DNA from 3 places in the Actinomadura formosensis genome. Region 3 is predicted to be linked to each of the others. Evidence: riboswitches for the same ligand, from Rfam matches in the RefSeq annotation. Region 3 holds a riboswitch; each other region holds the start of a gene.
The links. A riboswitch is a leader RNA that binds a small molecule or an ion and turns the genes downstream of it on or off. The one in region 3 is predicted to bind thiamine pyrophosphate.
Positions count from the first base shown of each region.

Region 1: it holds a riboswitch for thiamine pyrophosphate, as region 3 does, so the genes downstream of both, thiC (phosphomethylpyrimidine synthase ThiC) here and thiO (glycine oxidase ThiO) in region 3, are expected to answer to the same signal.
Region 2: it holds a riboswitch for thiamine pyrophosphate, as region 3 does, so the genes downstream of both, ACQP1N_RS00380 (purine-cytosine permease family protein) here and thiO (glycine oxidase ThiO) in region 3, are expected to answer to the same signal.

Region 1 is NZ_CP192011.1:3,531,685-3,541,758, reverse strand. It holds gene ACQP1N_RS16665 (LysE family translocator) at 1-143, opposite strand, end outside; gene ACQP1N_RS16660 (PLP-dependent aminotransferase family protein) at 241-1,581, shown strand; gene ACQP1N_RS16655 (sugar phosphate nucleotidyltransferase) at 1,604-4,102, opposite strand; gene ACQP1N_RS16650 (CDP-alcohol phosphatidyltransferase family protein) at 4,099-4,749, opposite strand; gene ACQP1N_RS16645 (NUDIX hydrolase) at 4,881-5,402, shown strand; gene tsaA (tRNA (N6-threonylcarbamoyladenosine(37)-N6)-methyltransferase TrmO) at 5,437-5,859, opposite strand; TPP riboswitch at 5,949-6,062, shown strand; gene thiC (phosphomethylpyrimidine synthase ThiC) at 6,058-7,830, shown strand; gene ACQP1N_RS16630 (TetR/AcrR family transcriptional regulator) at 7,993-8,571, shown strand; gene ACQP1N_RS16625 (metallophosphoesterase family protein) at 8,573-9,409, opposite strand; gene ACQP1N_RS16620 (DUF1772 domain-containing protein) at 9,448-9,951, opposite strand.
Region 2 is NZ_CP192011.1:73,628-83,701, forward strand. It holds gene ACQP1N_RS00355 (heavy-metal-associated domain-containing protein) at 1-162, opposite strand, end outside; gene ACQP1N_RS00360 (Fpg/Nei family DNA glycosylase) at 357-1,220, shown strand; gene ACQP1N_RS00365 (hypothetical protein) at 1,323-2,186, shown strand; gene ACQP1N_RS00370 (SSI family serine proteinase inhibitor) at 2,310-2,729, opposite strand; gene ACQP1N_RS00375 (rhodanese-like domain-containing protein) at 2,822-3,154, shown strand; TPP riboswitch at 3,209-3,325, shown strand; gene ACQP1N_RS00380 (purine-cytosine permease family protein) at 3,320-4,669, shown strand; gene ACQP1N_RS00385 (sensor histidine kinase) at 4,746-6,746, shown strand; gene ACQP1N_RS00390 (ATP-binding protein) at 7,116-7,661, shown strand; gene ACQP1N_RS00395 (arginine deiminase) at 8,142-9,338, opposite strand; gene ACQP1N_RS00400 (MFS transporter) at 9,393-10,074, shown strand, end outside.
Region 3 is NZ_CP192011.1:2,683,340-2,693,413, reverse strand. It holds gene ACQP1N_RS12750 (serine/threonine-protein kinase) at 1-440, shown strand, start outside; gene ACQP1N_RS12745 (hypothetical protein) at 449-616, opposite strand; gene thiE (thiamine phosphate synthase) at 681-1,349, opposite strand; gene ACQP1N_RS12735 (Rv2175c family DNA-binding protein) at 1,481-1,855, opposite strand; gene ACQP1N_RS12730 (NAD(P)/FAD-dependent oxidoreductase) at 1,934-3,151, opposite strand; TPP riboswitch at 3,246-3,358, shown strand; gene thiO (glycine oxidase ThiO) at 3,348-4,475, shown strand; gene thiS (sulfur carrier protein ThiS) at 4,472-4,672, shown strand; gene ACQP1N_RS12715 (thiazole synthase) at 4,761-5,480, shown strand; gene ACQP1N_RS12710 (DMT family transporter) at 5,628-6,590, shown strand; gene pknB (Stk1 family PASTA domain-containing Ser/Thr kinase) at 6,627-8,546, shown strand; gene ACQP1N_RS12700 (deoxyribonuclease IV) at 8,567-9,415, shown strand.

The DNA.
Region 1 (10,074 bases), 850 kb from region 3:
GCGACGCCGCACAGGGAGATCAGCCCGGCGCGGCGGCCCTGCGCCACCGACCGCGATACGAGGTAGATCATGTTGGGTCCGGGCGTGAGAACGAGGCCGAGGGCGACGACGGCGATCGCCGCGGCGGCGCTGAGCGAGATCATTGCACTCCCGATGAAGTCGAATGATCCGATGCTAGAACTCCTCCTTTCTCGGTGCAATAATCTAAATTGATCTCGGTGCAATATAAATGGAGGACGGGTGGAGGACTTTCGCCGGGTCGCCGATCAGGTGGCGGCCGACATCGCGGCGGGCCGGCTGCGCCCCGGTGACCGGCTGCCGCCGCAGCGCGCGTTCGCCCGCCAGCGGGGCATCGCCGCCTCCACGGCGAGCCGCGTGTACCGGGAGCTGGCCGGGCGCGGCCTCGTGGTCGGCGAGGTCGGGCGCGGCACGTTCGTCCGCGCGGCCGAGCGCCCCGCCGTCCCGGCGCTGGCGGAGCCGGCCGGTGCGCCCGTCGACCTTGAGCTGAGCTATCCCCTGGTGCCCGAACAGGGCACGCTGCCGGCCGCCGGGATGGAGCGGCTGCTGCGCCCGGACGTCCTCGCCGCCGCGCTCGGCCCCACCGGCGTCGCGGGCACCCCCGCCGCCCGCGAGGCCGCGGCGGCGCTGCTGGCCACGCCCGGCCTGGCCCCCGAGCCGTCCCGGATCCTGTTCGCCGGCAACGGCCGGCAGGCGCTCGCGGGCGCCGTGGCCGCGCTCGTCCCGCCGGGCGGCCGGCTCGCCGTCGAGGCACTGACCTATCCGGTGATCAAGGGCATCGCGGCGCGGCTCGGCGTCACGCTCGTCCCGATCCCGGCCGACGAGCACGGGCTGCGCCCCGACGCCCTCGCCGCCGCGCACCGCGCCGCCCCGCTCGGCGCCCTCTACGTCCAGCCGACGCTGCACAACCCGCTGGGGACGACGATGCCGGAGCGGCGCCGCGCGGAACTCGCCGCCGCCCTGGAGCGGCTCGGCCTCCACGCGATCGAGGACCGCGTCTGGGCGTTCCTGCGCGCGGACGGGCCGGAACCGCTGGCGGCCCTGGCCGGGCGGCGCACCGTGCTGGTCGACAGCCTGTCCAAGCGGCTCGCGCCCGGCCTGACCCTCGGGTTCGCCGTCCCGCCCGCGCCGCTGGCCGGGCGGGTGGCCGCCGCGCTGCGGTCGGGCGCGTGGGGCCCCTCGCGCTTCGCGCTGGAGGCGGCGACCGGGTGGATGGCCGACGGCACGGTCGAGGCGGTGACGCGCGCCAAACGCGCGGACGCCGCCGCCCGGCGGCGGATCGTCGCCGAACGTCTCGCGGGCGCCGCCGTCCGGTCCGGCCCGTGCTCCTACTTCTGCTGGTGGGACCTGCCGCCGCGGTGGCGGGCGGAGACGTTCGTGGCGGCGGCCGCGCGGCGCGGGATCGCCGTCACGCCCGCCGCCGCGTTCGTCGCCGGGACGGGCGCCGCCCCCCGCGCGGTCCGCATCGGCCTCGCCTCACCGCCGCGGGACACCCTGGCGCACGCGCTGGACGTCCTCGCCGAGATCGCCGCGGGCGGCCCCGACGACTTCCCCGTCGACTGACCCGGCGCCGCGCCGCGGGCGTTCAGGTGCCCGCGCGCTCGACGACGGCGGCCCATTCCTCCAGCAGCGCCTGGGCGGCGTCCGCGTCCGGCCCCTCGGCCCACAGGTGCGTGACCGCCTCGGCCGGGTCGGGCAGGACGAGGGTCCAGCGTCCGTCGTCCTCGACCACGCGGACGCCGTCGGTGGTGTCGATCGTGCGCACCCCGGCGGCCTCGACGACGTGCCGCATGACGCTGCCCTTGGCCGCCCAGGGCGTCGGGACGGAACGGCGCAGCAGATGCGCCGCGGGGATGCGGCGGTCGATCTGCGACAGCGTCAGCCGCGTCCGCGCCACGAGCCCGACGAGCCGGACGAACGCCGCGATCCCGTCCACGGTGCCGCTGAACTCGGGCATCAGGAAGCCGCCCCGGCCGTCCCCCGCGAAGATCACGCTGGGCTGCGCGGCGGCCTTGGTCAGGACGTCCTGGGAGGTGGAGGTCCACTCGACCTGCACGCCGTGGAACCGGCACACCTGCTCGGCGACCCGCGTCGTCGTCACCGGCAGCGCCACCTTGCCGCCGCGCCGCTCCGCCGCGACCAGGTCGAGCATCACCAGCAGGGCCCGCTCGTCGCCGACCAGCTCGCCGTTCTCGTCGACCAGGGAGATCCGCTCCCCCACCGGATCGAACCGGACGCCGAACGCGGCCCGCGCCGACGAGACGAGGACGCCGAGCCGCTCCAGGTCGCGCATCCGCTCGGCGAGCGTCTCGGTCGGGTTGGCCTCGTCCAGCCCGGCGTTGCGGGTGAGGACCTCCACGCCGACCTTGCCGAGCAGGTTCGGCAGGACGAGCGAGGCGACGCCGCCCGCACAGTCCAGGACGATCTTCAGCTCGGCCTCGCGGACGCCCCGCATGTCGACGCGGCGCAGCAGGTCGCGGGTGTAGCTCTCCACGACGCGCGGCGGGTAGGTCAGCTCGGCGATCTCGCCGGGGAACGCGCGCCGGTACTCCTGGCGGCCGAAGACGCGCTCCAGCTTGCGCTGCGCCGCCAGCGACAGGTCGGCGCCGCCCGGGTCGAGGAACAGGATGTCGACGCCCTGGGGGTCGCCGAGCGTGGTGCGGATGTAGATGCCGCCGGCGGCGTCCTCCCGCCCGGTCTCGAACCGGGTGACGGTCAGCGGTGTCGCCTCCAGGTCGTTGACGTTGATCGCGCTGGCGGTCAGGGCGCTGTTCACCGCGCGTTTGAGGGTGCGGGCGGCGCGGGAGACGTCGCGTCCGGTGACGACCGTCGAGCCCTTCTTCAGCGTCGTCGCGTAGGCGCTGGCGAGCCGGACCGCCAGCTCCGGCGTGATCTCCACGTTGACGAGCCCGGACACGCCGCGCGGCCCGAACAGGTTGCGCTGCCCGCGCGACTCCCAGATGACGCTGGTGTTGACGACCGCGCCGGCCTCGATCGTCTTGAACGGGTAGACCTTCACCCCGCTGGAGACGTACGCCTCCGCCTCGATGACGCACTCGTCCCCGATGACCGCGCCCTCCTCGACGCGGGCGCCCGCCATGATGTCGGTGTTCTTGCCGATGACGCAGCCGCGCAGGTTCGTGGACGGCGCGACGAACACGTTGTCGTGGACGATGGCCCGGTGCAGGAAAGCGCCTTCCTTCACCACGACGTTGCTGCCCAGGACGGTGAACTCGCGCAGTTCGACGCCCGCCTCGACCTTCGCGTAGTCGCCGATGTAGAGGGGGCCCTTGAGGACGGCCTCGGCGTCCACTTCGGCGCCTTCGGCGACCCACACGCCCGGGGACATCTCGAACCCGCCCAGGTCGATGCCGACCTGACCGGACAGCATGTCCGCCTGGGCCTTGAGGTAGCTCTCGTGGGTGCCGACGTCCTCCCAGTAGCAGTCGGCCACGTACCCGAACAGGCGGGCGCCTTCGGAAAGCAGCTTGGGGAACACATCACCGGACCAGTCGACCGGCTCGCCCTCGGCGACGTGTTCGAGGACCTCCGGTTCCATCACGTAGATGCCGGTGTTGACGGTGTCGGAGAAGACCTGGCCCCAGGTGGGCTTCTCCAGGAACCGCTGCACGCGGCCCTCGTCGTCCACGATGATGATGCCGAACTCCAGCGGGTTGGGGACCCGCTTGAGCCCGATGGTGACGAGCGCGTCGTTCTCCTTGTGGAACCGCACCATGTCGGTGAGGTCGATGTCGGTGAGCGCGTCCCCGGAGATGACGAGGAACCGCTCGTCGCGCAGCGCCTCCTCGGCGTTCTTGACGCTGCCGGCCGTACCGAGCGGGATCTCCTCCGTCGCGTAGCTGAGCGACATGCCGAGTTCCTCGCCGTCGCCGAAGTAGTTGCGGATCAGCGCGGCCAGGAACTGGACGGTGACGACCGTCTCGGTGAACCCGTGCTTCTTCAGCAGCCGGAGCACATGCTCCATGATCGGCCGGTTGACCAGCGGCAGCAGCGGCTTGGGCTGGTTGGCGGTCATCGGACGCAGCCGCGTCCCCTCGCCACCCGCCATCACGACGGCCTTCATCGGGGGGTCTCAGCTCCCTTCTGGTCGCCGGCCGGCGGTTCCGCGCGCGGGACGCCCCGGCCGTCCGGCTCTCGTGCCGGCCCCGCCCCCGGTACCGGCTCGGGGGCCGGGGACGAGCCGCGGCCGGCCAGCACCAGTTGCCGCGTCTGCGTCCAGTAGAGGACGGCCGCCCACCAGTACAGGCCCGTTCCCCAGATGGCGAAGGACCATCCGATGACCTTCGCCACCGTCGCCGCACCGCCGTCATGGTCGCCCAGCAGCAGCAGCGGGAAGGCGTACAGCAGGCACATGGTGCCCGCCTTCCCGATGAAATGGACGGGAAGCGTGCTGGCGTACCCCAGCCTCCGGATGATCGGCGCTATCGGCAGGATCGCGAACTCGCGGGCGACCAGCAGCAGCACCAACCACAGCGGGATGACGTCACGGATGGTGAGCCCGACGAGCGTGGCCAGGATGTAGAGGCGGTCGGCGGCCGGGTCGAGCACCACGCCGAGCCTGCTGGTCTGGTTCAGCGCCCGCGCCAGCTTCCCGTCCAGCCAGTCGGACAGGCCGGCGAACACCAGCACGCCGAGCGCCCACCAGTCCGCCTCCACCAGAATGAGCCAAAGGAACAGCGGGACACCCACGAGCCGTGCCATGCTGAGCATGTTGGGCACCGTGAAGATCCGGTCCTGCGGGGCCTCCTGCACTGTGCTCACCGACGCGTTCGCCTCCCCCAGCTCCCCCTAGATCCTGACCCTACCGGTAAGGGTTCGAAAGACCCCGATAGCGTCCGTCCATGCGTTGGACGGTGCACGGGGAGAGGTCGGTCTACGACAGCCCCTGGATGAGCGTGAGGCTGGCCGATGTCGAACTGCCGGACGGACGCCGGTTCGACCACCACCTCCTGCGGGTGCGGCCCGCCGCGGGCGTCGCGGCGGTCGACGGGGACGGCCGGGTCCTGCTGATCTGGCGGCACCGGTTCATCACCGGCCAATGGGGTTGGGAGATTCCCGGCGGACGGGTCGAACCGGGCGAAGATCCCGCCGAGGCGGCCGCGCGGGAGCTGATCGAGGAGACCGGATACCGCGCCGGGACGCTGCGGCACCTGCTCGACGTACGGCCCTCACCGGGTGTTCACGATGGCATCCATCACATCTACCGGGCGGACGGCGCCGAGCGCGTCGGCGAGCCGGCCGACGTGGAGGCCGAGCGGATCGAGTGGGTGCCGCTGGCATCGGTCCCCGCGCTCGCGGCGCGCGGGGAGATCGGCTCGGCGTCCACCCTGGCGGGTCTGCTCTACCTTGCCGCGGTGGGCTGACGGCGCCCGCGGGCGCGGGCGCGGCCGCCCGGCGTCACGTGCCCGGCTCGCGGGCGAGGATCGGCTTCACGTCCAGGACGGGGGTGCCGTCCAGGGCCTCCAGGTCGCGGACGCGGACGCGGTGGCCGGTGACCTGCAGGACCTCGACCGGGTGCAGGCCGATCGGGTTCGGGCGGTCCGGGGACCGGGTCGCGAACACGCCGCGCAGCGGAGCCCGCGCGTCGTCGCGCGGGTGGACGCGCAGGACGTCGCGGGCCGACCGGTGCAGCCAGGTCAGCACGAAGATCCGGTCGCCCGCGCGCAGGCCCTCCAGCGCCGGGAGGACGTCCGGCTCGAAGACCAGCCACGCCTCGGGGGCGCCCTCCGTTCCCTGCTTGGGCGCGGACGCCCGGTCGGTCAGCGGCGAGGAGACATACCCCACCGGGGTCAGCGTGAACTCTTGGTGAAGGTCGGACATGAGGTGATCCTCTCAGGCCGTCGCGCGGGCGCGTTCTATCCCATGATCGGCGGTTGCGGCAACCGGGGTGTGCCGGGTTAGCGTCGGGCACGACAGATCGCGGGGGCCCGGCGAACCGGGCTGAGATAGCGGCTGGGACGGCCGCTGACCGCATGAACCTGACCGGGTAATGCCGGCGTAGGGAGAGATCGAGTCGTCATGACAGAACGTGTGGTTCCAGCCGCCCGCAAGACCTACCTTCAGGGTTCGCGCCCGGACATCCGGGTTCCGATGCGGGAGGTGCCGCTGACCAACGGGGACGTCGTCGTCCTGTACGACACGTCGGGGCCGTATACCGATCCGGAGCAGGACACCGACGTCCGCAGGGGGCTGCCCGCGCTGCGGGAGGCGTGGATCGCCGAGCGCGGCGACACGGCCCCGTACGACGGGCGGGCCGTGCGGCCCGAGGACGACGGGCGGCGGCCGTCACCCGCCCGGACCGCTCCTGCGGGGGGTGCGCAGGGCGGCACCTCGCAGGGGGCCCGCGAGCATTTCCCGCCGCGCCGGCCCCGGCGGGCGACCGGGGGCGCGGTGACACAGCGCGCCTACGCGGCGCGCGGGGAGATCACGCCGGAGATGGAGTTCGCCGCGCTGCGGGAGGGCGTGCCGCCGGAGTTCGTCCGCGACGAGCTGGCGGCGGGGCGGGCGGTGCTGCCCGCGAACGTCAACCACCCGGAGATCGAGCCGATGGTCATCGGCCGGAACTTCCTCGTCAAGGTGAACGCCAACATCGGCAACTCGGCGGTGGCGTCGTCGATCGAGGACGAGGTCGAGAAGATGACGTGGGCGACCCGGTGGGGCGCCGACACGATCATGGACCTGTCGACCGGCAGGGACATCCACACGACACGGGAGTGGATCCTGCGGAACTCGCCGGTGCCGGTCGGGACCGTCCCGCTGTATCAGGCGGTGGAGAAGGTCGGCGGTGATCCGGCGGAGCTGACCTACGAGGTCTTCCGCGACACGGTGATCGAGCAGGCCGAGCAGGGCGTGGACTACATGACCGTGCACGCCGGCGTCCTGCTGCCGTACGTGCCGCTGACGGCGCGGCGCAAGACCGGGATCGTGTCGCGGGGCGGGTCGATCATGGCCGCGTGGTGCCTGGCGCACCACAAGGAGAACTTTCTCTACACCCGTTTCCGGGAGCTGTGCGAGATCTTCGCCGCCTACGACATCACCTGGTCGCTCGGGGACGGCCTGCGCCCCGGCTCGATCGCGGACGCCAACGACGAGGCGCAGTTCGCCGAGCTGCGCACGCAGGGCGAGCTGACGAGGATCGCGGCCGAGTACGGCAACCAGGTGATGAACGAGGGGCCGGGCCACGTCCCGATGCACAAGATCAAGGAGAACGTCGACCTGCAGCAGGAGTGGTGCGACGGGGCGCCGTTCTACACGCTCGGGCCGCTGACGACCGACATCGCGCCCGGCTACGACCACATCACCTCGGCGATCGGCGCCGCGATGATCGGCTGGTACGGGACCGCGATGCTCTGCTACGTCACGCCGAAGGAGCATCTCGGGCTGCCGGACCGCGACGACGTCAAGGCCGGCGTGATCGCCTACAAGATCGCCGCGCATGCCGCCGATCTGGCGAAGGGGCATCCGGGGGCGCAGGCGTGGGACGACGCGCTGTCGGACGCGCGGTTCGACTTCCGGTGGGAGGACCAGTTCAACCTGTCCCTCGACCCGGACACGGCCCGCGCGTTCCATGACGCGACGCTGCCGGCGGCGCCGGCGAAGACCGCGCACTTCTGCTCGATGTGCGGCCCGCACTTCTGCTCGATGAAGATCACCCGGGACGTCCGGCGGTACGCCGACGAGCGCGGGCTGGCCGCCGGCGAGGCACTCACCGCCGGGATGCGGGAGAAGGCCGAGGAGTTCAAGGCCGCGGGCGGGCAGGTCTACCTGCCGCTTTCCCCGTCCGGCTCCTGACGGCCGCGCGGGTCCGCCGCGGTGGCGTCCGCGGCGGACCCGCGCATCCCGGCGCGGGCCGGGGCTGTCGGCGCGGATAGTATCGAGGGACCGTTCCAAAGCCGCGGATTCCCTTGTACCGCCGCAGACCCCAGCCCCGCCGGGAAAGGACCGACGACCCACGTGACCAGCGACGACACGCCGAAGGCCCCCGCCCGTGCGGTGCGCGCCGACGTGCGCCGCAATCGCGCGCGGCTGCTCGCCGCGGCCCGCGAGACGTTCCAGCGCGACGGGGCCGATGCGTCCCTGGAGGGCGTCGCCCGGCTCGCCGGCGTCGGCATCGGGACGCTCTACCGCCACTTCCCGACCCGCCAGCACCTCCTGGAGGCGCTGCTCGCGGACGTCTACGCCGAGCTCGCCGCGGCGGCCCGCGACCTGCTGCTCTCCCCCGCCCCCGGCGAGGCGCTGATGACGTGGCTGCGGGCGTTCATCTCACAGGTGACGGTGTTCCGCGGCATGGCGGCCTCGGCGGTGGTGTCGCTGCGCGACGAGCGGCCCGAGCCGTCCCGCCGGGCGATGTGCGAGGCGGGCGAGGCGCTGTTCGCCCGCGCGCAGCGGTCCGGGGACGCGCCCGCGGACGCGGCGTTCACCGACGTCCTGTGGCTGACCGGCGCGATCGCGGCGGTCACCGAGCGGGAACCGGAGGCCGCGGGCCGGCTGCTGTCGCTCGCCGCCACCGGAATGGTGCCGGGCAGGCGGTAGGTCAGCCCGTCTCCGGGACGGGCAGGACACGGCGCGGCCCGCGCGGCGCCCCTCCCCGTTTGCGCCATTCGCGGGGATAGCCGACCGACACCTCGATGTGCGGGACGCCGCCGGTCCAGATCGTCCGGGGAATGTGCAGGTGCCCGTAGACGACCGACGCCGCCCCGAACCGGTCGTGCCAGTCGGCGGTGCGCTCGGTGCCGCACCACTGCGCGAACTCCGGGTACCACAGGACGCGGGTGGGCTCGCGGACGAGCGGCCAGTGGTTGACGAGCACGGTCCGCGTCCCCGGCTCCAGGGCGGCCAGCCGCGCCTCGGTGTAGGTGACGCGGGCATCGCACCAGGCGTCCCGTGAAGGGTGCGGGTCCGGGTGAAGATAGACCTCGTCGGTGCACACGACGCCCGCCTCGTGCGCGACCGCCAGGGCCTCTTCCTTGGTGGACGTCCCCTCGGGCCGGAACGTGTAGTCGTACAGGACGAACAGGGGCGCGATCGTCACGGGGCCGCCGTCGCCCTCCCACACCGGATACGGGTCCTCCGGGGTCAGGACGCCCGCGGCGCGGCACATGTCGACGAGCCCGCGGTAGCGGGCCTCGCCGCGCAGCCGCACCGGGTCGTCCTTCACGGTCCACAGCTCGTGGTTGCCCGGCGTCCAGATCACGGTCGCGAACCGCTCGCGCAGCGTGCGGAGCGCCCACTCCACGTCGGAGAACCGCTCGGCTACGTCGCCGGCGACGATCAGCCAGTCGCCGCCGGCGGCCGGTCGCAGCCCCTCGACGAACGCGCGGTTCTCCGGGAAGCCCACGTGCAGATCGCTGATTGCGTAGACACCGCCCATCCCGTGATCGTAAGCCCCGTCCCCGCGGCGGCGGCCGGTCAGGTGTCGGCGCCCCAGAGGTAGAGGCCGAGGCTCATCGCGAGGAGGCTCGCCCAGGAGGCGAGGGCGCGGACGGTGTTCCAGGCCGTCCAGCGGCCCGCGTAGTCCGACCAGATCCGTGCCGCCTCGGCCGGGTCACCCGGAACCGTGACGCGGTCCAGGCTCTCGTTCATCGGGATGTTCACCGCGAAGCTCGGGAGGAGCGCGCCGGCGAGGTACACCGCGGCGGCGGCGAAGAAGAGGGCGGCCGCGGGCTTGCGGCCGAGGGACAGCAGCAGTGCTCCCGCCGTGATCGCCAGCACCGGCACCAGCAGGAACGCGGCGATGAAGACCGGATTCTGGATCTTCTGGTTGACGCCCTGCATGGCGTCGATCGCCGAGCCCGGCTTCGCCGCGTTCAGGCCCGGCATCACCCCGGACGAGAAGCCGAAGAACGTCCCGGCCATTCCGGCCGCCATGACGATGGACAGGACCGCCGACACGGCGGCGAAGGAGAATTTCATGGAGGCTCTTCCGATCAGGTGTTCCAGCTGCCGGTCGCGGCGGTTTCCGTCTCGATCACGGTGTTCGTCATGTCCCCGAGTCAACCGGCGGGCGGTCCCGGCGGACATCGCCGAGGCGCTCGC
Region 2 (10,074 bases), 2.6 Mb from region 3:
CCGGGCGTCGTCGAGGGGCGTCTCGCTGGTGACGGTGACCGCGCCGGTCGCGAGGTCGACCTCGACGCCGGTCACGCCGGCGATCTGCTCGACCTCCTCGGTGACCGAGCTCACGCAGTGACCGCAGGTCATGCCGGTGACGGTGTAGGTGGCGGTGCTCATCGGCGTCTCCTTCGCGATATTACCCCTGGGGGGTATCTGACGTTCCTCATGCTGCCATAACCGTGCCGCTGTCACAACCCCAGGGGGGTATGGGTTATTTCGAGATTCGGGTCACACGTTATCCCCAGGGTTTTCCACAGGTGCCCGCACCCCTGTGGACGACTTTCCGAGGACGGTTCGCCGATACTGAGGTCATGCCTGAGCTACCAGAGGTGGAGGCGCTCGCGGAGTTCCTGCGGGAGCGGGCGGTCGGCCATGCCGTCGCCCGCGTCGATGTTCTCGCCGTCTCCGCGCTGAAGACCTACGACCCGCCGGTGACCGCGCTCGGCGGGCTGACCGTCACCGGCGCGGCCCGGCACGGCAAGTTCCTCGACCTGGACGTCGACGGGCTGCACCTTGTGATCCACCTCGCCCGCGCCGGCTGGCTGCGCTGGCGGGACGAGATCCCGGCCAAACCCGTCCGGCCCGGAGGCAGGAACCCGCTGGCCCTGCGCGTCCACCTGGACGACGGCTCGGGCTTCGATCTCACGGAGGCCGGCACGAAGAAGGGCCTCGCGGTCTATGTCGTCCGCGACCCGTCGGACGTGCCGGGCGTCGCGTCCCTCGGCCCCGACCCGCTGGACGACGCCTTCACCGCCGCCGCGCTGGGCGGGATCGTCGCGGGCAGGCGCACGCAGATCAAGGGCCTGTTGCGCGACCAGAAGGTGATCGCCGGCATCGGCAACGCCTACTCGGACGAGGTCCTGCACGCGGCCGGGATGTCCCCCTTCAAGATCGCCGCATCGCTGACCGAGGAGGACGTCGCCGTCCTGCACGAGGCGATCGTCACCACCCTCCGGGACGCCGTGGAACGCTCGCGCGGCCTCGAAGCGCAGGACCTCAAGGGCGAGAAGAAGACCGGCCTGCGGGTGCACGGCCGAGCAGGCCAGAAATGCCCGGTCTGCGGCGACACCGTGCGCGAGGTGTCGTTCGCCGATTCGGCGTTGCAGTACTGCCCCACCTGCCAGACGGGCGGCAAGCCGCTCGCCGACCGCCGGATGTCCCGCCTGCTCAGGTGAGATCGGCCGGTGCGGATCCGCCGGTGAGCCGGAGACACCGGGCGAATGCGGCGTATCGTGTCGCGAGACATCAGCGATGATCGCCGTGCTCAGGAGCCGTCCATGGGATACCCCCCGCCCCCACCCGCCGGACCCGGTGGCCCTGGTTACGGTCCCCCGCGGCATCCGGGCTACGGCCCGCCCCCGCCCGCCGCCGTGCCCGCTCCGCCGTACGCGCCCGGACCCCCGCAGCCCGGCTACGGATACCCGCCGCGGCAGGGCGGCTACCCGCCCCAGCAGGCCGGTTACCCGCCGCAGCAGGCCGGTTATGCGCCGCCTCAGCAGGGTGGATATCCGCCGCAGCGGCAGGTGCCCCCGCAGGGCGCCCCGGATCTCTACGGTTCGCCGATCCTCGTCTACGACCAGCCCGCGCAGTTCTTCTCGACCGAGGCCAACTACACGATCTGGAGCCCGCAGGGGCAGCCCGCGGCGTACGTCCGGGAAGAGGGCGTGAGCGGCGCGAAGAAGGCGCTGCGGGTCATCAACCAGGCGAGCCAGACCAAGGCCGAGCGCAGGCTGTCGATCTTCCGTCCCGACGGCATGCCGTACTTCCTCTTCTACAAGCCGTACGGGTTCATGGGCACGCCCCGGATGCAGGTGCTCACCCCGCAGGGCGGCCTCATCGGGCACCTGCGCAAGCGGGCGATGCGCGGCTGGGAGATCCTCACCGCGCAGGAGCAGCAGATCGGCTACTACGAACTGCTGAGCGGCCGGGTCACCGACTGGCGGCAGCAGGAGATCGCCCGCATCCAGCGCGGCTTCGACGGGGTGGGCGAACTGCTGTCGCAGGTGTTCACCGGGGCCGACCGGTACGTCCTGCAGATGTACGTCCAGCCGCCGGAACCGATGCGCACTCTCATCCTGGCCTGCCCCCTGGCCTTCGACACCGCCGTCTCCCAGAACCGCAGCATCGGCGGCTGGATCTGACCGCATCCGGTGGCGGCACCGCCGGGACGTCCCCGCAGGAAACGATCAGGCCCCGGCGGGACGCCGGGGCCTGAGGGGTCGTGGGAACCGAGCCGGAACGGGGATGGCTCGTTCAGCCGGAGGTCAGCGGACCTTCGGGACGTCCCCGAAGAGCGGGGCGACCTGGCTCCAGCGGTGGAGCTGGCAGCCGTTCTTGCGGGTGAACTCGGTGTCGATCTCCTTGCCTTGCCAGGTGCCCTTCACCGTGGCGATCTCGGGACCGCCGTAGATCTGGGTGCACATCTGGCCCTTTGGGACGGGCTTGAAGGGTTCCTTGGCTTTGCTCAGGGCCGCGCATGCGTCGGCGGCTTTCGGATGGGTACCGCCAGGAGGGTCGCAGGTCAGTTTCCAGGTCTTGGCGGGGGCCTCCGGGGAGGCCCTGAGGGTGATGGTCAGCGAATCCGCCGGGGTGCCGGAGGGCTGCACGGACGTGGTGCCCGAAGGCCGGTCGGCGGGGTTTCCGTTGGCCTGTTCGTCGCCGCAGGCAGCCAGTGAGAGGAGCATGGCCAGCCCGGGCGCTGCGAATAGGAGCGTCCGATACCGCATGCGTGATTCGACGCAGGGGGGCTTCGCGCGGTTCCATGGGGGGTGTGATGATTTTCGGGGAAGACGTACCGGCCGTGGGTGCGGCCGACGTCCCGCCGGACGGCTATCTGCTGGACGTCCGGGAACAGGACGAATGGGATGCGGGCCACGCGCCCGAGGCGGTCCACATCCCCATGGGGCAGCTGGGCGACCGCGCCGGGGAGATACCGCGTGACCAGGAGGTCTTCGTGATCTGCCGGTCCGGTCAGCGGTCCGCGCAGGTGACGGTGGCGCTCAACCAGGCGGGCTGGCTGGTCAGGAACGTCGACGGCGGGATGAAGAGCTGGGCGGAGGCCGGACGGCCGATGGAGTGCGCCGGCGGCGGCCCGCCGTACGTTGCCTGATCTACTCCGTATGCCCCCTTTTAGGGGTTGACGGGCGGTTGTACGATCGGGGCGACCGATAACCGCGGGAGCTCGGGCCAGAGCCGGGCTGAGAGGGCGGCCTGCAAGGCGTCGCCGACCGCATGAACCTGTCCGGGTAATGCCGGCGTAGGGAGTGTGTGTCCCGTGACGTCCGACGTTGAAAAGCGCCCTAGCGACGAGCGGCCGAACAACGAGGTCCCCTTCACCCTCGATGAGCCCGCCCCCAGGGTCCTCGGGTTCTGGGACCAGAGTGCGTTCTGGGCCAACCTCGGTGTCAGTCTTCTGGCCTTCTCCGGTGCCTACACCGTCCTCGCGCCGGACGCCGATGGCCGGCCGACCATCTCCATCATGGCGGGCATCGTCGCGATGACCGTTGGAACGATCCTCGGCGGGCTGATGCTCGGCCTCGCCGCCGTCCCCGGCGCCCGCACCGGCCAGCCCGCGATGGTGCTGCTGCGCGGGTTGTTCGGCGCCCGGCTGTCGTACGCGCCGACGATCCTGAACATCGCGCAGCTGGTCGGCTGGGGGACGTTCGAGCTGATCGTGATCGCGGACGCGGCGCGCGAGCTGTGGGACGGCGTGCCGCGCTGGGCCTACGTGATCGCCGCCGGCGCGATCACGACCGTGCTGACGATCTGGCCGCTCGGCTCGGTGCGGCTGCTGCGCCGCTACGTGACGGTCGCCGTGGCGATCGCGCTCGTCTACTTCTACGTGGAACTCGTCCGGCAGCCGCTGCCCGACCTCACGCGGGGGTCGTGGGGCGGTTTCTGGGTCGGTGCGGACGCGGCGCTCGCGGTGTCGATCTCCTGGGTGCCGGTCGCCGCCGACTACACCCGGCATTCACGGACGGAACGGGCGGCGTTCGGTGCCGCGTCCGTCGGCTACTCGATCACCCAGATCATCGCCTACGTCCTCGGCCTGCTGGCGCTGGCGCTGGTCGCGGGCGACACCACCAGGATCTTCGACCCGTTCCTCGGCGCGACGCTCGGCGTGGTGTTCTTCGCGGTGTTCGTGCTGCGGGAGGCGGACCAGTCGTTCGCCGACACCTACTCCACCGCCGTGTCGATCCAGAACCTCTTCCCGCGCGCCGACCGCCGGGTGCTGAGCGTGGCGCTCGGCGTGGGCATCACCGTCCTCGCGCTCGTGCTGGACATCGGTGACTACGCGGGCTTCCTGCTGCTGATCGGGTCGGTGTTCGTGCCGATGCTGGGCGTCCTCGCCGCCGACTTCTTCCTCGGCCGCCGCCGCGCGCGGGAGGGCTGGGACGTCTCCCGGCGGGCGCCGTCCCGCTGGGGCATGATCGCCGCCTGGACGGCCGGGTTCGTCGTCTACCAGCTGATCAACCCGGGCACGGTGCGCCACTGGGCGGACTTCTGGCGGGACGTCCGGGACGCGCTGCACTTCGGCCCGCAGGACTGGATGAGCGCCTCGCTGCTGTCGTTCCTGGTCGCGGGGATCGCCGCGCTGCTCATCGGACGGATTACCAGGCGGTAGCCTTACCGAAAGGTAAGGTTCACGTGGCAATTTTCGATGCAAGTTACCCGGCGCCGTGCCGGTATCCGGTGGCACGATGACAGACGTGTATCAGCACGTCCATGATCCGATCGCGCGCGCCGTCATCGAGAGCGCCGCCGACGCGATCGTGGCCGTGGACCGGCGGCACCGCGTCACCGTCTGGAATCCGGCCGCCGAGCGCATGTTCGGCTGGACCGCCGAGGAGGTGATCGGCCACGTCCCCCCGATCGTCCCGGACGAGCTGAGGGCCGAGCACAACGCCGTCCAGGAACGGCTCCTCACCCGGCGCGCCGGCGACGGCGGGCAGATCTCGATCGCGACCCGCCGCTCCCACCGGGACGGCCGGCTCATCGACGTCCGCATCGACACGAGCCTGCTGAAGGACCCGGATGGGACGCTGCTCGGCTGGGTGGGCGTGTACCACCCGGTCGAGGAGGGCGAGATCGCCCAGCACCACATGACCGAGCGGGCCCGGCTCGTCCGGCGGCTGAACGACATCATCACCGACCTGAACGCCGAACTGGACCTCGCGGCCGTCCTCGACCGGATCACCGCCGCGCTGATCGAGCTGACCGGCGCGGACGCGGCCGGGTTCGTCCGGATCGAGGGCGAGCGCCTGCGGCTGGTCAGCCTGTCCGGACTGCCGGAGCGGATGCGCGGGACGTCCGCCGACCTGCGGTCGAGCCTGGTCGGGGAGCTGCTGCGGTCGGGCAAGACGGTCAAGCTCGCCACGGGCCGGCAGCGCCTCGGCGACCTGATCTGGTCGGAGCTGCCCGGCCTGCACACGATCGCGCTCGGCCTGTCCTACCTGCAGGGCCGGCCGTACGGTGCGCTGTACGCGCTCTTCTCCGGGGGCAAGGCCGGGCACACCGAGCTCGAACTGCTCGAACTGCTCGCCGGGCACGCCGGTGTCGCGGTCGGCAACGCCGTCGCGTACGCGGAGGTCGTCCGGCAGCGGGCGCACGAGCGCGCGGTGATCGACTCCAGCGCCGACGGCATCGCCGTGCTCGACCACGACCTCGTCGTCCGGCAGTGGAACCCGGCCGCGCACGCCCTCACCGGCATCCCGCCGGAGAACGCGATCGGCCGCCCGCTGCCGTTCGACATCCCGGTGCTCGGTGAGATGCTCACGTTCCGGCTGGAGTCGGGGAGGTGGCTGAACGTGCTCGCCGCCGAGATCGAGGAGACCGGCGAGCTGGTGGTGGACTTCCGCGACGTCTCCGCGGCCAAGGCGCTCGAAGAGGCCAAGGACCTGTTCCTCGCCACGACCAGCCACGAGCTGCGCACCCCCATCACGGTCGTGCAGGGTTTCGCGTCCACGCTGGTCAACCGGTGGGACGAGATGGCCGACGACGACCGGCGCGCCGCCGTCGCCACCATCGCCGAACGGGCCCAGTCCCTCGCCCGGCTCGTCGAGCACCTTCTGCTGGGCTCGCGCGCGGGCGCCGACGAGCTGCCCGTGACGATCGAGTCGTTCGATCTGCGGCGGGTTCTGGAAGGTGTCGTCGCCGGTTTCCGCTCCCTCTCCCCGCTGCACCGCGTCGAGCTGGAGATCGCGCCCGGCCTGCCGTCCTGCCGGGGGGACGCGATGGCGACCGACATCATCCTCGGGCAACTGCTGGAGAACGCGTTCAAGTACTCCCCGGACGGCGGAACGGTCAGCGTCAGCGCCCATTGCGCAGGCTCCGACATCGTCGTGTCGGTGGTGGACGAGGGGATCGGCATCCCGCTCGGCGACCATGAACGGATCTTCGAGCGGTTCGTCCAGGGCGACTCCGGGGACCGCCGGCGCTTCGGCGGCATCGGGCTCGGCCTGTACATCGTCAAACGGCTGACGGAGGCCCAGGGCGGGACAATTTCGGCGCATCCGGCCGGACGTGAGACATATCACACCAAATCTCGCAAAGCTTCTATAGACGGTGAAGTGTCGGAAATGGAACGGGCCACTGGCCGTCCGAACACTCTCCTGGAGGCGCCGCCCGGCCGCGGACCCGCAGGTGGGGCGCGTGCGGGCGAGGGAACTCGGATGCGGCTCGTGCTGCGCCGTGCCGACTGATCGCGGCGGTCACCCACCGTACGGACACTCCCTCCGGCGTGACTCGGTGCCACCCATGTGACCTGGGCGTTCAGTGATCTCGATGGGCGGCGACCTCGGCTTATGCGAGAAAGTGCGGTGACCCCGGCGTGTGACGGACGAAACGCGTGCGTGAGGAGTAAGTCCGCCGTTGGCTGGATAGATCCTTTGATGGTGGCCATTGGTGCCGAGATTCCGTTCGGGGGTGATCACCGTGACCGGACGGCCGGTGACTCGTTGTGCAGGTGGTGAACTGAATCGTTCGGGTTTCCGGGCATGGCCATCAGGGCATTTCGGTCGTACCGGAAGGGTGACGACGGGACTCGTCCGAGTAAGCGGAACCATGGGGAGGTGAGGGCGTCGAGCGTCGTACTGCTGCCACACGCACCGTCCAGCGTCGCGGTCGCCCGTAAGCGCCTCAGCTCGGAGCTGGTCGACTCGGGGGTCTACGAATCCGTCGTGAACGACGCGAGCGTCATCATCAGCGAGCTCATCAGCAACGCCCTCCGCCATGCCCGGCCGCTGCCGTCCGGCCAGGTCAAGGTCTGCTGGCTGCGCCGCGGCGACCTCCTCGAACTGGAGGTCAGCGACGGCGGCGCCATGACCGAGCCGCGCCGCGGCCCGGGCACGCTGTCCTCACTGGGCGGCCGCGGGCTCGGCATCGTCGAGACCCTGTCCGAAGGCTGGGGAGTGCGCCACGAAGACGACTCCACCACGGTCTGGGCCGTCCTGCGCGCCCCCAGGTCAGCGGGCGAGCACGGCAGGGCCGCCCCCACCGGGATGCACGCCGTCGTCCCCGACTTGGCCGACTTCCCTGACCTCCTGGACGAGCCGGACGAAGATCTGTGCAACGGAACCAGGAATGGAACCGCCTCAAGTAGGGCATATCCGGCATAAGAGGACCCCGCCTGGAAGGATCCCCGCCCAACCTGTAAGGTCCTCACAAGCTCGGGCGATGTCGTGCCCCCGTCGACACCGCCCGAGCTCTTTTTTTATTGCTTTGCTCTCGGCGTCAGGCGCTGGCGCGCCTTCCTTCAACGAGCAAAGCGGCGATCGCTGGCATCGCTCCGGCTCGCCTAGCGGCTCGCTGCGCGATCAGGTTCTCGCTTCGCTTGAACCTGCCTTCGGACGCGATCGCAACGCGGCGGGTTGTTGCGGGGCTGGGGTTAGAGACAGCGTGCCTTTCGGTTGTCGCGTGGCTTGGGGGCGGCGGCTGGGGTGGGTGCGCGTGTTTCTCGTCGCGCCGCCGTCGCCTTGGAAACCGGCGCGTTGGCTCGATCGCCGGCGCCGTACTGCTGTTCCTCATTGTGATCGGTGCGTTCGCCGCGTCCGGTATCGCGTTCATCAAGATGACCGGCGTGGGGTGGGCTGGGTGGGTTAGATGGCGTCGCGGAGTAGGGGGCAGGACATACAGCGGGGGCCGCCTCGGCCGGAGCCCAGTTCGCTGCCGCTGATGCGGATCACCTCGATGCCGGACGCCTCCAGTTGCGCGTTCGTTTCGATGTTGCGTTCGTAGGCGACGCAGAGGCGGGGGGCCACGGCGAGGGTGTTGTTGCCGTCGTCCCATTGCTCGCGCTCGGCGGTCACCGGGTCCAGGCCCGTGTCGATCACCTTGAGGCGGTCGAGGCGCATCGCCGCGGCGGCGGCTTCAAGGAACGGGCGGGGCTCGGAGACGCGCAGGTCACCGTTGGTGAGCGTGACCGTGTGGGCCATCAGGGAGTGCGCCACCGGCGGGTACATGACGACGGTGTCCACATCGACCATGGTGCAGACGGTGTCCAGGTGCATGGTCGCCCGTTCCTGGGCGATCGGGACGGCGAGGACGGTGTGCGCCAGCCCGGCGTTGATGGCCTGGCGGGCCAGGCGCTCCACGCCCGCGGGAGTGGTGCGCTCGCCGGTGCCCACCGCGATCACGCCCGGGGCCAGAAGGAGGATGTCCCCGCCCTCGACGTGCTCCAGGGACGGCGAGTACACCGGCTCCACGCCCGCGAAGCGCGGGTGGTGCGCGTAGATGAGACCGGTCAGGGCGGATTCGCGGCGCCGGGCGTCCATGGCGAGGCTCGTCACCGCGACGCGGTCGCCGATCCACGTGCTGTTGTCGCGGGTGAACAGCAGGCTGGGCAGGGGGTCGATGATGAAGTCGAGCCGGTCCATGAGCCGGTAGACCAGGCCGTGCCCCGCCTTGAGCTCCTCGTGGGCGAGGCCGGCGATCAGGGTGTGGGAGAGGTCCTCGGGGTCGAGTGCGCGCAGGTACTCCTTGACGACGCGGCGTAGCTGGTCGCCGAGGCGCAGGTCGGTGGTGGCGTCGGTGATCGCCTGCTCGCGCGCCTCCTCGTACTCCAGCGCGTCCTGGAGCAGCTCCGTCAGGTAGAGGACCTCGACGTCGCGGGAACGGAGGGCCTCCGCGAACGCGTCGTGTTCCTCCTGGGCCCGGGCGGCCCACGGGATCGCGTCGAACAGCAGCTTGTCGGTGTTGCGCGGGGTGAGCCGTTTCAGTTCCGCGCCGGGACGGTGGAGTAGGACGGTCCGCAGCCGTCCGACTTCGCTGGTGACCCGGTGCTCGTGTGCTTTCATCCCTGCCGTCACCTTCCGCAGTCTAAGCGGGCGGACCTATGCCACCATGCCCGGGTGATCATCAGGGCGCTGCCGCTTCACCTGGCGTCGGCGACGATGCTGCGGGTGTCGGCGGAGGGCGTCGCGACGGCCCTGGTCCTGACCGTCCAGGCGCGGACCGGGAACGCCGCCACCGCCGGGTACCTGCAGACCGCCATGACGCTGCCGTACGTGCTGAGCGGTCCGGTGATCGGCAACGTGCTGGACCGGGTGCGGCGTCCGCGTCGCGTCGCCGTCGCTCTTGCCGCCTGCTACGCGGTCGCGACCGGGGTGTTGCTGGCGACGGCGGGGCGGTCGCCGCTCGTGCCGGCCCTCGGGGTCGCGACCGTGATCGGGTGCACCGAGCCGATCGTGGTCGCGTTGACCAGCCTGCTGCCCCGGTTCGTCCCGGCGGGACGGCTCTCGCGTGCGTACGGCCTGGAGGCGTCCAGCTACAACCTCGCGGGCATCGCGGGACCCGGCCTGGCCGCGGCCCTCGCCGCACTGGCCGGGGGCGGGTACGCGGGGACCGCCGTGGTCGCCGTCGGGGTCGTGGGGCTGCTGACGCTGCCGCTCCTCCCCTTCCCCGGCCCCGACGCGCAGGTGGAGGCGCGCGGGCGGGCGGGCGTCGGCTCGATGATCACGGGTGGGCTGGTCGTGCTCGCCGAAGGGCGGGTGCTCCGGGCGCTGACCGCGGCGACGACGCTCGCCTGGACGG
Region 3 (10,074 bases):
GCATCGCCCGCACCGCCGACGCGACACCGCTCACCACCGGCCCGGTCGGCACCCCCGCCTACATGGCGCCCGAGCAGATCGAGGAGGAGCCGGTCGGGCCGGCCGCCGACGTCTTCGCCTGGGGCGCCGCGATGGTGTACGCCGCGACCGGGCGGCCACCGTTCGGGACCGGGCCGAGCGCGGCCGTCATGCGGCGGGTGACGTCCCGCAGGCCCGACCTCGGCGACATGCAGGGCCCGCTGCGCGACCTCGCGGCCCGCTGCCTGGACAAGAATCCCGCCGCGCGGCCGACCGCGCCGCAGCTCGTCCGGGCCCTGCGGGACGGCCACGGCCCGGCGCCGAAGCCGCGCCCGACCGCGATCCCGCGCTACCGGTGGCGGATGATGGTCGCGCTGGGCGTGGTCGTCGTCGCCGGCTTCGCGCTCGGCATGCTGTTCTGACCGGCGGCTCACCAGTGCGGCGGGCGGTCCTCCAGCAGCCGGGAGTCGTCGTCACCGCCGTCACCGCCGCGCCACTCGCCCCAGCCGATGTCGGTGTCGTCGGACGTCTGGTCGGGCAGGATCTCCAGGTCGTCGTCCAGGTCGACGAGCCGGTCGTCGTCGGGTCCCTCGCTCATGATCCCCATTGTCGGTGATCGGTCCGGGTGCCCGCACCGTGATCCAGGTCAAACCCCGACAAGGTCAGGTGGCGAGCCGGCGCGCGAACTCCGCCGCCGCGGCGCCCGGATCGTCCGCCTCGGTGATCGCCCGGACCACCACCACCCGGCTCGCGCCCGCCGCCCGGACCTCGTCGAGGTTGCCGAGGTCGATGCCGCCGATCGCGAACCACGGCCGCGCGACACGCTGCGCCGCCAGGTACTCCAGCAGCTTCGGGCCCGGCGCCGGACGTCCGGGCTTGGTCGGGGTGGGCCAGACGGGGCCCGCGCAGAAGTAGTCGGCGCCCGGCTCCACGGCCGCCGCCGACGCCTGCTCGCCCGAGTGCGTGGACCGGCCGATCAGCATGTCGCCGCCGACGATCTCGCGGGCGGCGGGCACCGGCAGGTCGTCCTGGCCGAGGTGCAGCACGTCCGCGCCGACGGCGTGCGCCACGTCGGCCCGGTCGTTGACCGCCAGCAGCGCGCCGTGCCGCTCGCACGCCGCCCGGAAGATCTCCAGGTAGGCCATCTCCTGCCGGGCCTCCAGGCCCTTCTGGCGGAGCTGGACGATGTCGACGCCGTTGCCGAGGACGGCGTCGAGGAACTCCGGCAGATCTCCTTGCCGTTCCCGCGCGCCGGTGCACAGGTAGAGGCGGGCCCGGCTGAGCCGGGCGCGCAGCGCGACGGCGCGTTCGGAGGGCAGGTGCCTGGACACGGCCGGGGCACGTCCTTTCAGATCAGATCGCCGCACGGGTGGTCACGGGGTCACGCGGCGGGAGTGGTCCCGTCCCGGGTGACCCCGTGATCGTGCCATGTGCTGCTTCGTCCGCTGGTACCGGGTGGTCTCTAGAAAGCGAGGGCCTGGGCGCGGCGGCGCACCTCGGTCCCGCGGTTCTCGGCGAGCGCTTCCACGGGCGTCCCCGGCAGCGTGTCGTCGGCGGTGAACAGCCAGCGGATCGTCTCCACCTCGTCGAATCCGGCGTCCGACAGGAGCGTCAGCGTACCGGGCAGCCCCTTGACGACCTGCCCGTCCTTGATGAAGGCCGCGGGCACCATCGGCTCGCCGCTGCGCCGCACCGCGAGGATCCGGTGCTCGTGAATGAGCTGCTTGATCCGGTTGGGCTTGATCCCGAGCCGTTCGGCCGTCTCCTTCAGGGTGAGCCATTCGCCGGCGAGGGCGTCGGTCCGGGGGTCGAGTGCGCTGTCAACGGTTGCGTGCATCTGCGTCACGCCCCCTTGCTACCACGCCTTCGAAAGCCTCAAACCCCCTGAACAGCCGTTACCTTCCGGCACCGCCCGCTACTGGCGAACGGCCTGCCGGACGGGGACGTCCGGGTCGGCGATCGCCTCGGGGTCCACCGGGGTCCCGGCCGCGATCACCCGCCTCGCCTGCACCAGGTCACGGGGCCGGTCGACGGTGAGGATCGCGTCGAGCCGGTCACCGGTCAGCCACACGGCCGCCCACTTGCGCTCCGCCGGGTCGCCGCGGTGGACGAGCCGCTCGGACGCGGCGTGGCTGCCCGCGTACTGCACCATGCGCCCGAACTGCTCGGACCAGAAGTAGGGGGCCGCGTCGTAGGAGGCGTCCTGGCCGAGGAGCGACGCGGCGGCGACCTCGGGGGCGTTGAGAGCGGTGTCCCAGTGCTCGACCAGGAGCCGCCGCCCGTACCGCGCCGACCACCACGCGGCGCAGTCGCCGACCGCGACGACGTCCGGGCGGAGGGCGCCGGGGTCCTCCTCGCCCTGGTAGACGCGGAACGAGCCGTCGGTGACCACGCCGCGCTCGGTCGGCAGGCCCGAGCCGTCCAGCCAGGACACGGCCGGGCGGACACCGATGCCGACCACGACCTCGTCGGCCTCGATCCGGCCGCCGCCGGCCAGGGCGAGGCCGTCGTCGCGCACCTCCGCGACCTTCACGCCGGTGCGCAGTTCGACGCCCGCCTCGGCGTACCAGGGGGCGGTGAGCGCGCCGACCTCGGGGCCGATCGCGCCCGAGAGCGGGGTGTCGGCCGCCTCCACGACGGTGACCGCGCAGCCCTTCCCGGCGGCGGTGGTGGCGACCTCGGCGCCGATCCAGCCCGCCCCGACGATCACGACCCGGGCGCCCTCGGTGAGCCGGGCGCGCAGCTCGCGGGCCTCGTCGATGGTCCGCAGGACGTGCTGCCGCCCCTCCCCCGGCAGCGTGATCGGAGTCGCCCCCGTCGCGATGACCAGCCCGTCGAACGGCAGGTCGCCCGCCGTGGACGCGAGTACGCCGCCGCGTCCCGGCTCGTCCAGGCGCAGGCCGGTCGCGCGTTCGCCGAGCAGCAGGTCGCAGCGCAGCGCGGCCCAGTCCGCGTCGACCGTCGTGTCGTCGGACTCGCCCTTGAGGACGGCCTTCGACAGCGGCGGCCGGTCGTAAGGCCGGTGCCGCTCCGCCGACACGAGCGTCAGCGCCCCCTCGTACCCCTTGCTCCGCAGGGCTTCCACGGCGCGCACGCCGGCCAGCCCGCCTCCCACGACGATGACCCTCTGCATGACGGCCACCCTATTCGGCCGCGTTTTTCGGGTGGACACCTGTCCAGGCACCGGTGCGCTTTACCGAGGTCGTAAGGTGGGGACCGGATAAAACCACACAGAGCGCGGGAGTCCGGTGCGACCGGGCTGAGAGGGCGGCTGAACGGGCCGCCGACCGCCGGACCTGATCCGGATCATGCCGGCGAAGGGAGCGCACATGGAGATCGTCATCGTTGGCGCCGGGGTCATCGGCCTCGCCACCGCCTGGCGGGCCGCCGCCGGGGGCGCCGCCGTCACCCTGGTCGACCCCTCCCCCATGAGCGGCGCCTCATCGGTCGCGGCGGGCATGCTCGCCCCGGTCGGCGAGCTGACCTACGGCGAGGAGCCGCTGCTGCGGCTCGGTCTCGCGTCCCGCGACCGCTACGGCGCGTTCGTCGCCGAACTGGAGGAGCTGACCGGCCTGGACACCGGCTACCGCACCGACGGGCTCGTCCAGGTCGCGTTCGACGCCGACGACCTGAGGTACCTGGACGACCTGCGCCGCTTCCAGGAGAGCCTCGGCCTGCCCGCCGAGGCGCTGACCGGCAGGGAGTGCCGCAGGGCCGAGCCGATGCTCGCACCCGGCGTGCGCGGCGGGCTGCTCGCCCCGCGGGACGGCTCGATCGACCCGCGCCGGCTCGGCACGGCGCTGCTGGCGGCGGCCGAGCGGTTCGGGGCCCGGCTCGTGCGGCGGCGGGCCGCGCGGATCGTCGTCGACGGCGGCGCGGCGACCGGGGTCGGGCTGGACGACGGGACGGTCATCCGCGCCGACCGGGTGCTGCTCGCGGCCGGACCGTGGTCGGCCGACCTGGAGGGCCTGCCGCCCGGGACGGTACCGCCCGTCCGCCCGGTGAAGGGCCAGGTGATCCGGCTCCGCACCCGGGTCCCGTTCCTGCGGCGCACCGTCCGGGGCCTGGTGAAGGGTTCCCCGGTCTACCTGGTGCCGCGTGCGGACGGCGAGGTCGTCATCGGCGCCACCCAGGAGGAGCTGGGGTTCGACACGCGTGTCACCGCCGGCGGGCTGTGGGAGCTGCTGCGGGACGCACGCGAGCTGGTGCCGGGCGTCACCGAGCTGGAATTCGTCGAGGTCACCGCGGGGCTGCGTCCCGGCTCCCCGGACAACGCGCCGGTCATGGGCCCGACCGCGCTGCCCGGCCTCATCGCCGGGACCGGGCATTTCCGCAACGGCATCCTGCTCACCCCGCTGAGCGCCGACATCCTGTCGGCGATGCTGCTGGACGGTCCCGTCCCCGAGATCGCCGGGCCGTTCTCCCCCGACCGTTTCTCCGCCGAGGTGCAGGCATGAAGGTGATCGTCAACGGTGAGCCGCGCGAGCTGCCGGAGGGCGCGAGCGTGGCCGACGCGGTCGCGTCCGTCACCTCGGCCGGGACCGGTGTGGCGGCCGCACTGAACGACGAGGTCGTCCGGCGGTCGGCGTGGTCGGCGACGACGCTGCGCGACGACGACCGCCTTGAGGTGCTGACCGCCGTCCAGGGCGGCTGAGGTCGGTCCCCGTAAGGACACCGCACAGGGAGGCTGAAACGTGGACAAGCTGGTCATCGCCGGGGAGGAACTGGACTCACGGCTGATCATGGGGACCGGCGGCGCGCCCAGCATGCACGTGCTGCGGGAGGCGCTCACCGCGTCGGGCACGGAACTGACCACGGTCGCGATGCGGCGGGTGGACCCGTCCGCACGCGGCTCGGTGCTGGACGTCCTGGCCGAGTGCGGCATCCGGGTGCTGCCGAACACGGCGGGCTGCTTCACCGCCGGGGAGGCCGTCCTCACCGCCAAGCTCGCCCGTGAAGCGCTCGGCACGAACTGGGTCAAGCTGGAGGTCATCGCGGACGAGCACACGCTGCTGCCCGACCCGATCGAGCTGGTCGAGGCCGCCGAGCAGCTCGTCGCCGACGGCTTCGTCGTCCTGCCGTACACCAGCGACGACCCCGTGCTGGCGCATCGCCTGGAGCGGATCGGGTGCGCGGCGGTGATGCCGCTCGGGTCCCCGATCGGGTCGGGTCTCGGCATCCGCAACCCGCACAACATCGAGCTGATCGTCGAGCGGGCGAACGTCCCGGTGATCCTGGACGCCGGGCTCGGCACCGCGTCCGACGCCGCCCTCGCCATGGAGCTGGGCTGCGACGCCGTGCTGCTCGCGACCGCCGTCACCCGCGCCCGGCATCCGGCGCGGATGGCCGCGGCGATGCGGCACGCGGTGGAGGGCGGACGGCTCGCCCGGCTGGCCGGACGCATCCCGATGCGCCGCTACGCGCAGGCGTCCTCCCCGTTCGAGGGGCTCGCCACTTCGTAGAATCACTAAAGCGTTCCCTGTAGAAATATTCGCTGGACCTGAAATCTGCGCGTTACCAGACTGGGTCTGCCGCACCCCGCGGACATGCCGCAACCCGGCGTCTCACTTCGGTGTTCGTGGAAACGACCCCGATCTAAGGTGCGTGACATGCAGCAGATGAACACGGATCGCGTCGACAAGCGCGCGGTCGCCGCCGCCACCGTCTCGGTGGTGCTCTGGGCGTCCGCCTTCGTCTCGATCCGCAGCGCCGGCGCCGAGTACGGGCCCGGTGCCCTCGCCCTCGGCCGCCTCCTGTCCGGGACGCTCGTGCTGGGCGTCCTGTGGCTCGTCCGGCGGGAGGGCCTGCCGCCGCGCGGGGCCTGGCCCGGCATCGTCACCGCGGGCGTGCTGTGGTTCGGCGCCTACATGGTCGCGCTGAACTGGGGCGAGCAGCTCGTGGACGCCGGCACCGCCGCCCTCGTCGTCAATATCGGGCCCCTGCTCATCGCGCTGCTCGGCGGCTGGCTGCTGAAGGAGGGCGTCTCGTCCCGGCTGGTGATCGGCTTGGCCGTGTCGTTCACCGGCGCCGCCGTCGTCGGGCTGTCGATGTCCGGCGAGGGCCGCGCGTCCGTCGGCGGGGTGCTGCTCTGCGTGGTCGCCGCCGTGACGTACGCGGCGGGCGTGGTGAGCCAGAAGCCCGCGCTGCGGCACGCCTCCGCGCTGCAGTTCACCACGTTCGCGTGCGCGATCGGCGCGCTCGTCTGCCTGCCGTTCTCCGGGCAGCTCATCGCGCAGGCCGCCGACGCCCCGGCCGGCGCCACTCTCAACATGCTCTACCTGGGCGTCTTCCCGACCGCGCTCGCGTTCACCACCTGGGGCTACGCGCTGGCCCGGACGTCCGCCGGGAAGATGGGCGCCACCACCTACGCCGTCCCCGCGCTCGTCGTGGCGATGTCGTGGCTGTTCCTCGGCGAGGTCCCGGGCCTGGTCACCCTCGCCGGCGGCCTGCTCTGCCTGGCCGGGGTGGCCGTGTCCCGCGGCGCCGGCCGCCGCGGTCGGCCGGCCGCTCCCGAACCGGGCGCCCGGGAGGAGTCTCCCTCCGGCCTCATCGAGGCTCATACTCTCGGTTGATGAGATCCGCGGGGGTTCACCCGTAAACTCGCACCGATGGACACGACGGTCGCAGATCCACTCGTCGGGCGGGTGCTCGACGGGCGCTACCGCATTGAGTCCCGCATCGCACGCGGCGGCATGGCCACGGTCTACCTCGCGCGGGACCTCCGCCTCGACCGCACCGTCGCGATCAAGGTGATGCACGCCGGGCTCGCCTCCGACGAGGACTTCGTGGCCCGCTTCATCGGCGAGGCCAAGGCCGCGGCGGCGCTGTCCCACCCGAACGTCGTCGCGGTCTACGACCAGCGCACCGACGGCGAGCACGTCTTCCTGGTGATGGAGTACGTCGCGGGCCGCACGCTCCGCGACACGCTGACCTCGCTCGGACGGCTCGGCCCGCGCGCCGCGCTGGAGATCGTGCAGCCGGTGCTGGCCGCGCTCGGCGCCGCGCACCGCGCCGGTCTCGTGCACCGCGACGTCAAGCCGGAGAACGTCCTGATCACCGAGGACGGCCAGGTCAAGGTCGCCGACTTCGGTCTCGCCCGCGCCGAGACCGCGAGCAAGATGACCAAGACCGGCATGATCATCGGGACGGTCGGGTACCTCGCCCCCGAGCAGGTGCTGTCGGGCAACGCCGACGTCCGTTCCGACGTGTACGCGGCCGGGATCATGCTGTTCGAGCTGCTCACCGGGCATCTCCCCCACCGGGGTGACACGCCGCTCGCCGTCGCCTACAAGCACGTGAACGAGACCGTCCCGCCGCCGTCCGGCGTCGTCCCCGGGCTGCCACCGCGGGTGGACGCCCTCGTCACCGACGCGACGAGCCACGACCCGGCCCGCCGTCCGCAGGACGCGAACCAGTACCTCGCCGAGGTCGCCGAGGTGGCCGGCGGCCTCCCCCGCGACCTCGACCGGCGCATCGAGGAGGCGTCCCGCAACGCCACGAGCGTGCTGGAGGCACCGGTCCACGAGCGCACCGCCGTCCTGGACGCGCACACGACGCCGCCGGAGCACGTCCCGCCGCAGACCAGGACCGACCGCGCGATCGGAGCGCTGACCGGCCGTTACGTCATGGTCGCCATCGGCGCGGTCGCGGCGCTCATCCTGGGGTGGGCGGTCTGGTACCAGACGTCCGGCCAGTACGAGCACGTCCCGTCCTCGATCATCGGGATGAAGGTCTCCGACGCCCGCGATCTGCTGGAGTCCAAGGGGCTGGACGTGCGGACCGCGAAGGCGGTCTACGACGACCGCGTCCACCGGGGCGGTGTCGTCAAGTCCGACCCGCCCGCGGGCGCCCGCGTCGCCAAGGGCCAGACGGTCACGCTGACCCCGTCCAAGGGCATCACTCCCCGCGAGGTGCCGGACGTCGAGGGCAAGACCCTGGAGGAGGCCAGGCAGACCCTCAAGGACAGGGGCTTCTCCGTCGGCCGGACGAGCACGAGCCCTTCGCAGACCGTCGCCAAGGACAGGGTCATCGGCACCGACCCGGACGCCGGCGAGAGGCAGTCCCCCGACGAGCCCGTCGACATCGTCGTCTCCGGCGGCATGTCGATGCCCGGCCTGGTCGGCCAGAACGGCGACGCCGCAGCCAACCGGCTGCGTTCCATGGGGCTGAACGTCACCGTCCAGAAGAAGCGGGTGGACGGCAAGGAGCCGAACACCGTGGTCAGCCAGGACCCGGCCGAGGGAACCGGCGTCTCCCGCGGCGACGACGTCACCATCGTCGTCAACAAGCGCGACTGCATCGTGGACGCGGGCCCGTTCCAGTTCGGCTGCGACGACGGCGGCGACGACCAGAACGTCCCGGTGCCCGACATGACCGGCCGCAGCGTGCAAGAAGCCAGGAAGGCCCTGAAGGAGTCCGGCTTCAAGGTCAACGTGACGGGTTTCGGCGGCGACATCGTGCGCTTCCAGTCTCCGTCCAGCGGCGAGCTCCCGCGCGGCTCCACCGTCACCATCGTCCGGGGGCCGTGACCCGTTAGGCTGAATCGGCCATGACCTCACCGCACAGCCCCGTCGGGGCGCATGTCCCCGTGGCCGGCGGCCTCGCCACCGGCGGCCTGAAATACGCCGCCGAGATCGGCGCCGAGGCGGTCCAGGTGTTCGTCGCCAACCCGCGCGGCTGGGCGCTTCCCGAAGGCCGCCCCGCCGAGGACGCGAAACTCCGCGAACACGGCATCCCCGTCTACGTGCACGCCCCCTACCTGGTCAACTTCGGCTCCCCCACCCCCGAGACCCTCGCGAAGTCCATCGCGACCGTCCGGCACTCCCTCGCCCGTGGCCGCGCCATCGGCGCCCGCGGTGTCGTCGTCCACACCGGCTCCGCGGTCAGCCAGACCTACGACGAGGCCATGACGCAGATCCACGAGCACGTTCTCCCCCTCCTCGACGAGATCCCCGAGGACGGTCCCGACCTCCTCCTGGAGCCCATGGCGGGCCAAGGCAACATGCTCTGCGGCAGGGTCCAGGAGCTGGGCCCCTTCTTCGAGCGCCTGGAGCACCACCCGAAGCTGGGCGTCTGCCTCGACACCTGCCACGCCTTCGCCGCCGGCCACGACCTGGCCGCCCCCGGCGGCGTCAAGAACACCATCGACGCCCTGGTCGCCACCGTAGGCGAGGGCCGCCTGAAACTGATCCACGCCAACGATTCCAAGGATCCCTGCGCGTCCGCGAGAGACCGCCACGAGAACATCGGCGCCGGCCACATAGGCGAACAGCCCTTCGCCGACCTCTTCCACCACCCCGCCACCGCAGGCGTCCCCTTCATCATCGAAACCCCCGGCCGGGCCCCCGCCCCCCACGCCAACGACATAAAAACCCTGAAACGCCTCCGCACCCCCTAAAACGCCCACCAAAACCCATCCGATACGACGCGGCAGAAACCCACCTGCTACGCCCACCCAGCCATGCGGCAACCGAAAGGCACGCTGTCTTTAACCTCGGCCCGCAACAACCCGCCGCGTTGCGATCGCGTCCGAAGGCAGGTTCAAGCGAAGCGAGAACCTGATCGCGCAGCGAGCCCCTGGGCGAGCCGGAGCGATGCCAGCGATCGCCGCTTTGCTCGTTGAAGGAAGGCGCGCCAGCGCCTGACGCCGAGAGCAAAGCAATAAAAAAAGAGCTCGGGCGTCGCTGAACAACCCCCCGACTGTTCAGCGACGCCCGAGCCGCAGGTCGCCGGATCCCACCCCCCCGGTACGGGATCCGGCGACACGATCCGGCGTGGCCGGATCTCCGGATTTGCTGTTGTGGGAGGTGTCGCGGCCGGGGCACGGCCGCCCGCCCCTCCGGTGGCGGTGTGGCTTGTGGTGTCACTGAGAACACTAGACGCGGGGTGTGGTGGGCGGCACCAGGAAAACGCAGCCCTCGATAAGCGGTATGTAATCAGAGATGTGCGTAGTGTAGTCGTGCGATGAGCGGTCGGTTATGCGGGACGAGCGGTCGGGCGGGGACGGTCCACGCGGCGGAGGCGCCGTTCGCGGACGAATCTCGGACGTTCATCGGG